Regions from separate parts of the Tuberibacillus sp. Marseille-P3662 genome, predicted to be linked through region 1. Evidence: predicted binding sites of a transcription regulator. Region 1 holds the regulator's gene; the other holds the start of a gene.
What was found. Region 1 encodes Rex, which represses fermentation and respiration genes when NADH is low (regulators of the CRP and FNR family bind a similar motif). Its sites were predicted from a motif close to TTGTGAAATATTTCACAA; they were not measured.

Region 1 (3,423 bases):
TGTTTTGAGTAAAGTTGTCTTGCCAATACCATTAGGGCCAACGAGAGCGACACTTTCGCCCCGTGTGATGGCAAATGATACATCGTCAGCAAGTGAGGCTGATGTGTCGTAGCCAAAACTTAAATCTCTGACAAAAAGGACATCATGTCCGCTTTGCTTTTTAATATCAAAAGAAAATTTAGCAGAAGGATGATCGCTATCCGGCCGATCCATCGTCTCCATGTTTTGCAGTTTTTTTCGCCTGCTTTTGGCCCGTTTTGATGTGGATGCACGAGCTATATTTTTTTGAATAAAGTCTTCAAGTTTGGCAACTTCTTTTTGTTGTTTTTCATAAGCTTTGAGTTGTTGCTCGTAGCGTGCGGCCCGTTCTTGTAAAAAGTGTGAATAGTTGCCGACATATTTGAAGGAGACTGTATTAAATATTTCATAGACTTTTGTAATTAATTTGTCAAGAAAATACCGATCGTGTGAGACGACGAGAATGGCTCCAGCATAATGCTGTAGATAGCCTTCCAGCCATGTTAATGTGTCAATATCTAAATGGTTGGTGGGCTCGTCCAAAATTAATAAATCAGGTTTTTTTAGGAGTAATTTGCCAAGGGCTAAACGTGTTTTTTGTCCACCTGACAAATGACTGACTGGTGTCTGCCAATCATAGTCGCCGAAATTTAAACCGTTAAGGATGGCTTTGATATCAGCATCAAAGGTGTAGCCTCCGCGTTCAGTAAAGGCTGACTGAAGTTGATCGTAGTCATCCAGCAATTTTTGATAGTCATCTGAGCTCATATTGTCGGAATCGCTCATGGATTGCTCCATGTCCCGGAGTTTCGTTTCCATGTTAATGAGGTCAGTGAAAACGAGGGCTAATTCATCATAGATTGAACGCTCTGAATGAATAGCAGTGTGCTGGGAAAGATAACCTACGGACGTTTCTTTTGCAAAAATGACATCCCCATCATCGGCTTCAAGTTCGTTTAAAATAATTTTGAGCAACGTTGTTTTACCACTGCCGTTGCGGCCAACGAGTGCGACACGTTCATGAGATTGTACTTCTATGTTAATATTCGATAAAATGGTATCAGTACCATAGGATTTACTGATTTTATTGGTCTGTAATAGGATCACTTGAATACACCTCAAATCCTTATTTCAGTGTATCGTATAGCTGAGACCAGTGGCAACCATATGGGTGTTAAGACTAAGATAAAAGGAGGCCTTGGTATTGGATCGACTCACACACGTCAATGACCAAGGTAGAGCAAAGATGGTTGATGTATCCGCTAAGGAAAAAACGTCACGCACAGCTATCGCTCGTACAACCGTCACCATGAATCAGCAAGCTTATGATGCTGTGACACAGCAAAAGGTGGAAAAAGGCGATGTACTTGCAGTCGCTCAGGTTGCGGGGATTATGGCAGCGAAACAAACCTCACAGTGGATTCCGATGTGCCACCCGTTATCGCTATCGGGCGTTGACATCACGTTTACATGGGAAGAAGCAGGATGCCTAGCCATCCATGCTACCGTTAAAACCAAAAATGAAACGGGTGTAGAAATGGAGGCGCTGACAGCGGTATCTGCCGCAGCTTTAACGGTTTATGATATGTGCAAAGCGTTAGATAAAGGTATGACGATAGCATCGACTTATCTCGTCCAAAAAACCGGGGGAAAAAGTGGTGACTATCAGTCTGACCAAAGCGTCGACGGGGGTTAAATATTGATATGAGTTATGAGCAGATTCCGAGGGCAACAGCTAAACGACTGCCACTATATTATCGTTCGCTGCGTCACCTCGCTGAATCGGGGAAAAGCTGCGTGTCGTCTTCAGAATTAAGCGATGTGGTTAAAATTGACTCGGCCACTATTAGACGAGACTTTTCCTATTTTGGCACATTGGGTAAAAAAGGTTACGGTTATAATGTGGAACGGTTGTTGGACTTTCTTCGGGAAACACTTGACCAAGATGAGTTAACTGAAGTAATGTTAGTAGGTGTAGGCAATCTTGGAACAGCACTATTGAATTATAATTTTATGAAAAATAATAGCACACAAATCGTGAAAGCCTATGATGTTGATGGAGATAAAATTGGTACGGAAATCGCTGGTGTGACCATCGATGATTTGCGTGATATACAAGCTGAAAATGGTAACATCCCTGTAGCCATTTTGACGGTGCCAGCAGCCGCTGCGCAGAAAGTCGCTGATCAACTGGTTGCTGTAGGTATTAATGGGATTCTGAACTTCACGCCAGTCCGTCTTTCGGTTCCTGATCACATTAGGGTTCATCATATTGACTTGGCTGTCGAGTTACAATCAATCATTTATTTTCTCAAAAACTATCCGCTTAAATAGCAGCATGGAGGTGACGTAACGATGGGATACGGTGCGGGAAGTATTGCTCTTGTAGCAGTTGTCGCTTTAATTATTTTCGGGCCGAAGAAGCTTCCTGAATTAGGTAAAGCTGCAGGTCATACGCTCAGGGAATTTAAGAATGCTACTAAGGGAATTATGGACGACAATCATGACGATAAGAACAAAAAGCAGGATGATTAAGCATGGCTGATAAGTACATGAGCATGACGGAACATATACACGAACTCAGGCGGCGGTTGATGATCGTCGCCATTGGTTTTGTCATCGCCTTTGTAGTTGGCTTCTTCTTATCCAAGCCGTTAATTTTGTATTTACAGAAAGCAGAGGAAGCGAAAGGCGTTGCCATGAATGCGTTCAGGGTTACCGATCCTCTGAACATTTTTATACAGATGGCGTTTGTGATTGGGATTATTATTGCTTTACCACTCATACTCTACCAAATATGGGCTTTTATTGCGCCTGGTCTATATAAAAAGGAACAAAAAGTGACATTAGCCTTTATCCCATTGGCAGTTTTATTATTTCTAGGCGGTCTTGCTTTTTCTTATTATATTCTTTTTCCTTATACCTTAAATTTTATGGGAAATCTAAGCACGTCGTTGAATATTGAAAGTGAGATTGGCATTAATGAATACTTTCGTTTTTTATTACAAATCACATTGCCGTTTGGATTTGTTTTCCAATTACCGATTCTTGTTATGTTCTTAACGAGGCTGGGTCTTGTCACACCAGCCTTATTGCACAGGATACGGAAGTATGCTTACTTTGTTCTCTTGATCATGGCAGGTTTCATTACGCCTCCTGATGTCATTTCCCAATTGATTGTGATGGTGCCGTTGGTCATCCTCTATGAAGTAAGTATTGTGATCTCTCGAATGGCTTATCGACAAAAGATTAAGTCTTTAACAAACGAAAATCAATAGCTAGCCGTCGGCAGTACCCATGATTAGGAATCTAACATAGGGTGATTATTGTAACGAATGAAGAAGGGTGATAAAATGCTGCAGTTAAAATCGATGAATGAAATTGCCAAAATGAAGGAAGCTGGGG
Region 2 (3,423 bases), on a different contig from region 1:
TTTTTTTGTATTGCATTCTTAACGATCCGTTTTTCAAACTGTTCCAATTGCTCCCTCAAGGATAATGGTCGATCAACATCCATGTTCGTATTCTGGTAAATATGTGGAGGGAGATGGTGTGGCTCAATTGTTCTCGACGGTATGGAGACAACCATACTTTCCATCAAGTTTCTCAATTCTCTGACATTACCTGGCCAATTATAAACATTTAGTAATTTATGTGTATCATTTGATAGACACTTATTAATTGAATATTGCCGGCAATAATAGTTAAAATAATGGTCGACTAATTCCTGGATATCTTCAGGCCGTTGGACTAAAGGGGGAACTTGAATGTCGACAACAAGCAATCGGTAAAAAAGGTCTTCGCGAAATCGCCCTTCCGTGACAAGTTTTCTTAAATCTTGATTCGTCACCGATATGATTCGGATATTTAAATTTCTTGGATGACTCCCACCAATTCTTTGAATTTGCTTTTCTTGGAGGGTACGCAAAAGCTTGACCTGTAATTGTTGCGGCATCTCGCCAATCTCATCTAACATGATCGTACCTTCATTAGCCAACTCAAGTAGTCCGATTTTTCCGTTCTTATGAGCTCCTGTAAATGCACCTTTCTCATATCCAAATAGCTCCGATTCCATGAGTGACTCAGGAATCGCTCCGCAGTTCACCTTGATAAAAGGTTTATCATGCCGATCACTCAATTTATGAATCATGTTTGCAATAACCTCTTTCCCAGTACCCGAAGGACCAGATAAAAGTACACCTGTGGGATGAGGCGCAATCAGTTTAATTTTGTCATAGATCTGCTTCATTTTTTGACTTTGGAAAACCATCGTCTGACGCGGATCATTCAGCTTAAAAGTATATCGATTATTGTTGATTTTGGAAAAGCTTTTTGCCTTCTCTAGTTCTCCTCTTATGTCGTTCAAGTATGTAATATCGCGAACGCTTGTAACAACCATATCAATCTGTCCTGATTCGCCAAAAACTGGATTGCCAGTCACAATCACATCTTTTTTCCCGTTGATTTTCTGCATAATTGAGATTTGCTTTTTCTTTTCAAGGACAAGTAAAGATACCGATTGGTCAATATAGCCCTGATTCATTAAATCAGTCATATGATGGCCAACCAATTCATCTCTTCGAAAACCAGTCATCTCTTCATAAGCTGAATTAACCAAAATGGTCACACCATCTTGATCGACAACATAGATGCCATCTGTAGAAAATTCTATGATTGACGCCATTTTTTTATTGAGAGATGTCATTTTTAACCCTCCACCTCTGGTGATTTTCAGAACATGATGGTGACTTTTTTCACCATTAAAATTTCTATACTTCCAGGAAAATTCCTATCCGTATGGTGATTTTTTTCACCAACAAAATATCTTTTTAGGCTTGTCATGCCCTTCTATATTTTGGCACTACAATTGCATATACAATAATGAATCTTGTTTAAAAAGGAGGAGTTAAAACAATGGTAAATATCAACAAGTCGAGACCTAAGCTTTATGTGATGGACAATGGCCGAATGAGCATGGACAAAAATTTAATGATCGCCACATCCAATCAGGCGACCGTGGATGATCCCCACGCCCCCAATGAAATGGTTGAATTCCCTATTTACACTGTGCTTATTGATCATCCGGAAGGAAAGATTTTATTTGATACGGCCTGTAATCCAAATTCGATGGGACCCGAGGGACGTTGGAATGAAGCTACTCAGAAAGGGTTCCCATGGAAAGCTAGTGAAGAATGTTACTTGCATAACCGATTAGAACAGTTAGGCGTTCGCCCCGAGGACATCAAGTATGTTGTTGCATCCCATCTCCATTTAGATCATGCGGGTTGCTTGGAGTTATTTACCAACGCAACGGTTATTGTTCACGATGATGAATTAAACGGCGCCCTACGAACCTTTGCTCGAAATCAAAGTGAAGGCGCCTACATTTGGGCCGACATCAATGCATGGATCAAGAATAATCTACAATGGCAAACCGTTAAACCAGACGAGGATCATTTGGAACTTGTGGAAGGGGTTAAAATTCTTAATTTTGGAAGCGGCCATGCTTGGGGCATGATTGGCCTTCAAGTTGAATTACCTGATACAGGCTCTATTATACTCGCCTCTGATGCTATCTATACTGCTGAAAGCTATGGGCCGCCAATAAAACCACCTGGCATTATATATGACTCCGTGGGTTGGGCGAAAGCTGTAAACAAAATAAAACGTTTGGCAAGAGAAACGAACGCTGTCGTTTGGTATGGTCACGATGCAGACCAATTTAAAACCTTCCGTAAATCAACCGAAGGCTATTATGAGTAATGATCGAAAGGAGTATTCAAATGCAAACACGAGCAGCTGTTCTACATGAGATGGGACGCCCCACTCCCTATGCTGAAAGCCAGCCTTTAAAAGTTGAAACCCTAGAATTAGATGGTCCTGAGAGAGACGAAGTCCTTGTTCAAGTTAAGGCTGTTGGCTTGTGCCATTCGGATTTATCTGTCATTAACGGCAGTCGTCCAAGACCAACGCCTATGGCACTCGGCCATGAAGCAGCTGGTGTCATTACCGAGGTCGGTGAAGGTGTTACCGGTTTAAAGCCTGGAGATCATGTCGTCTGTTCATTTGTTCCGAGTTGCGGACATTGCCTGCCTTGTCAGGAAGGACGGCCAGCTTTGTGCGAAACCGGAGCAGCCGTCAATAATGAAGGTGTATTACTCTCAGGAGAACGTCGACTTCATTCTGATCATGGGCCTGTCAACCATCATCTGGGCGTTTCCGGTTTTGCCGAATATGCCGTGGTATCTCGAAACTCAGTGATCAAAGTTGATCCAGAAGTGCCATTGAACAAAGTTGCTATCTTTGGTTGTGCGGTTATTACAGGTGTCGGGGCCGTTATCAATACAGCTCGTGTAAAACCTGGAAGCAGTGTCGCTGTCGTAGGACTGGGTGGCATTGGACTTAATGCGTTGCTTGGTGCTGTTTTAGCAGGGGCTCGTCAAATTATCGCAGTCGATATTAACCCAGATAAACTTGAATTTGCTAAAAAAATAGGTGCAACATCGACCTTTGATTCTCGAGATCCAAATGCTGTGGAAAACATCCGTTCAGCAACAGGCGGAGGAGTTAACTATGCTTTTGAAACAGCTGGCGTTGTGCCTGCCATGGAAACAGCTTACGGGATAACAAAAAGGGGTGGCACCACAGTTACGACAGGATTACCCGACCCGAGTCACCAATTTTCGTTCCCTCAAGTGACGCTCACAGCCGAAGAACGCACGGTTAAAGGATCTTATCTCGGGAGTTGTGTCCCTTCCCGTGATATCCCCCGTTTTATTGAATTATATAAAAATGGACGACTTCCGGTTGATCAACTTCTAACAGACAGTCTGCCACTTGACCAAATCAATGAAGGT

Region 2: a site for Rex is predicted at 1,309-1,326, ahead of ahlS (AhlS family quorum-quenching N-acyl homoserine lactonase). Genes of this name have one in related genera too.

Annotation. Positions count from the first base shown of each region.
Region 1 covers NZ_FXBS01000003.1:4,501-7,923, forward strand. Annotated here, with positions in the region: gene B9Y89_RS01385 (ABC-F family ATP-binding cassette domain-containing protein) at 1-1,125, opposite strand, end outside; gene moaC (cyclic pyranopterin monophosphate synthase MoaC) at 1,223-1,714, shown strand; gene B9Y89_RS01395 (redox-sensing transcriptional repressor Rex) at 1,723-2,352, shown strand; gene B9Y89_RS01400 (twin-arginine translocase TatA/TatE family subunit) at 2,374-2,553, shown strand; gene tatC (twin-arginine translocase subunit TatC) at 2,556-3,296, shown strand; gene map (type I methionyl aminopeptidase) at 3,372-3,423, shown strand, end outside.
Region 2 covers NZ_FXBS01000006.1:1,534,195-1,537,617, forward strand. Annotated here, with positions in the region: gene B9Y89_RS16330 (sigma-54 interaction domain-containing protein) at 1-1,271, opposite strand, end outside; gene ahlS (AhlS family quorum-quenching N-acyl homoserine lactonase) at 1,481-2,329, shown strand; gene B9Y89_RS16340 (zinc-dependent alcohol dehydrogenase family protein) at 2,350-3,423, shown strand, end outside.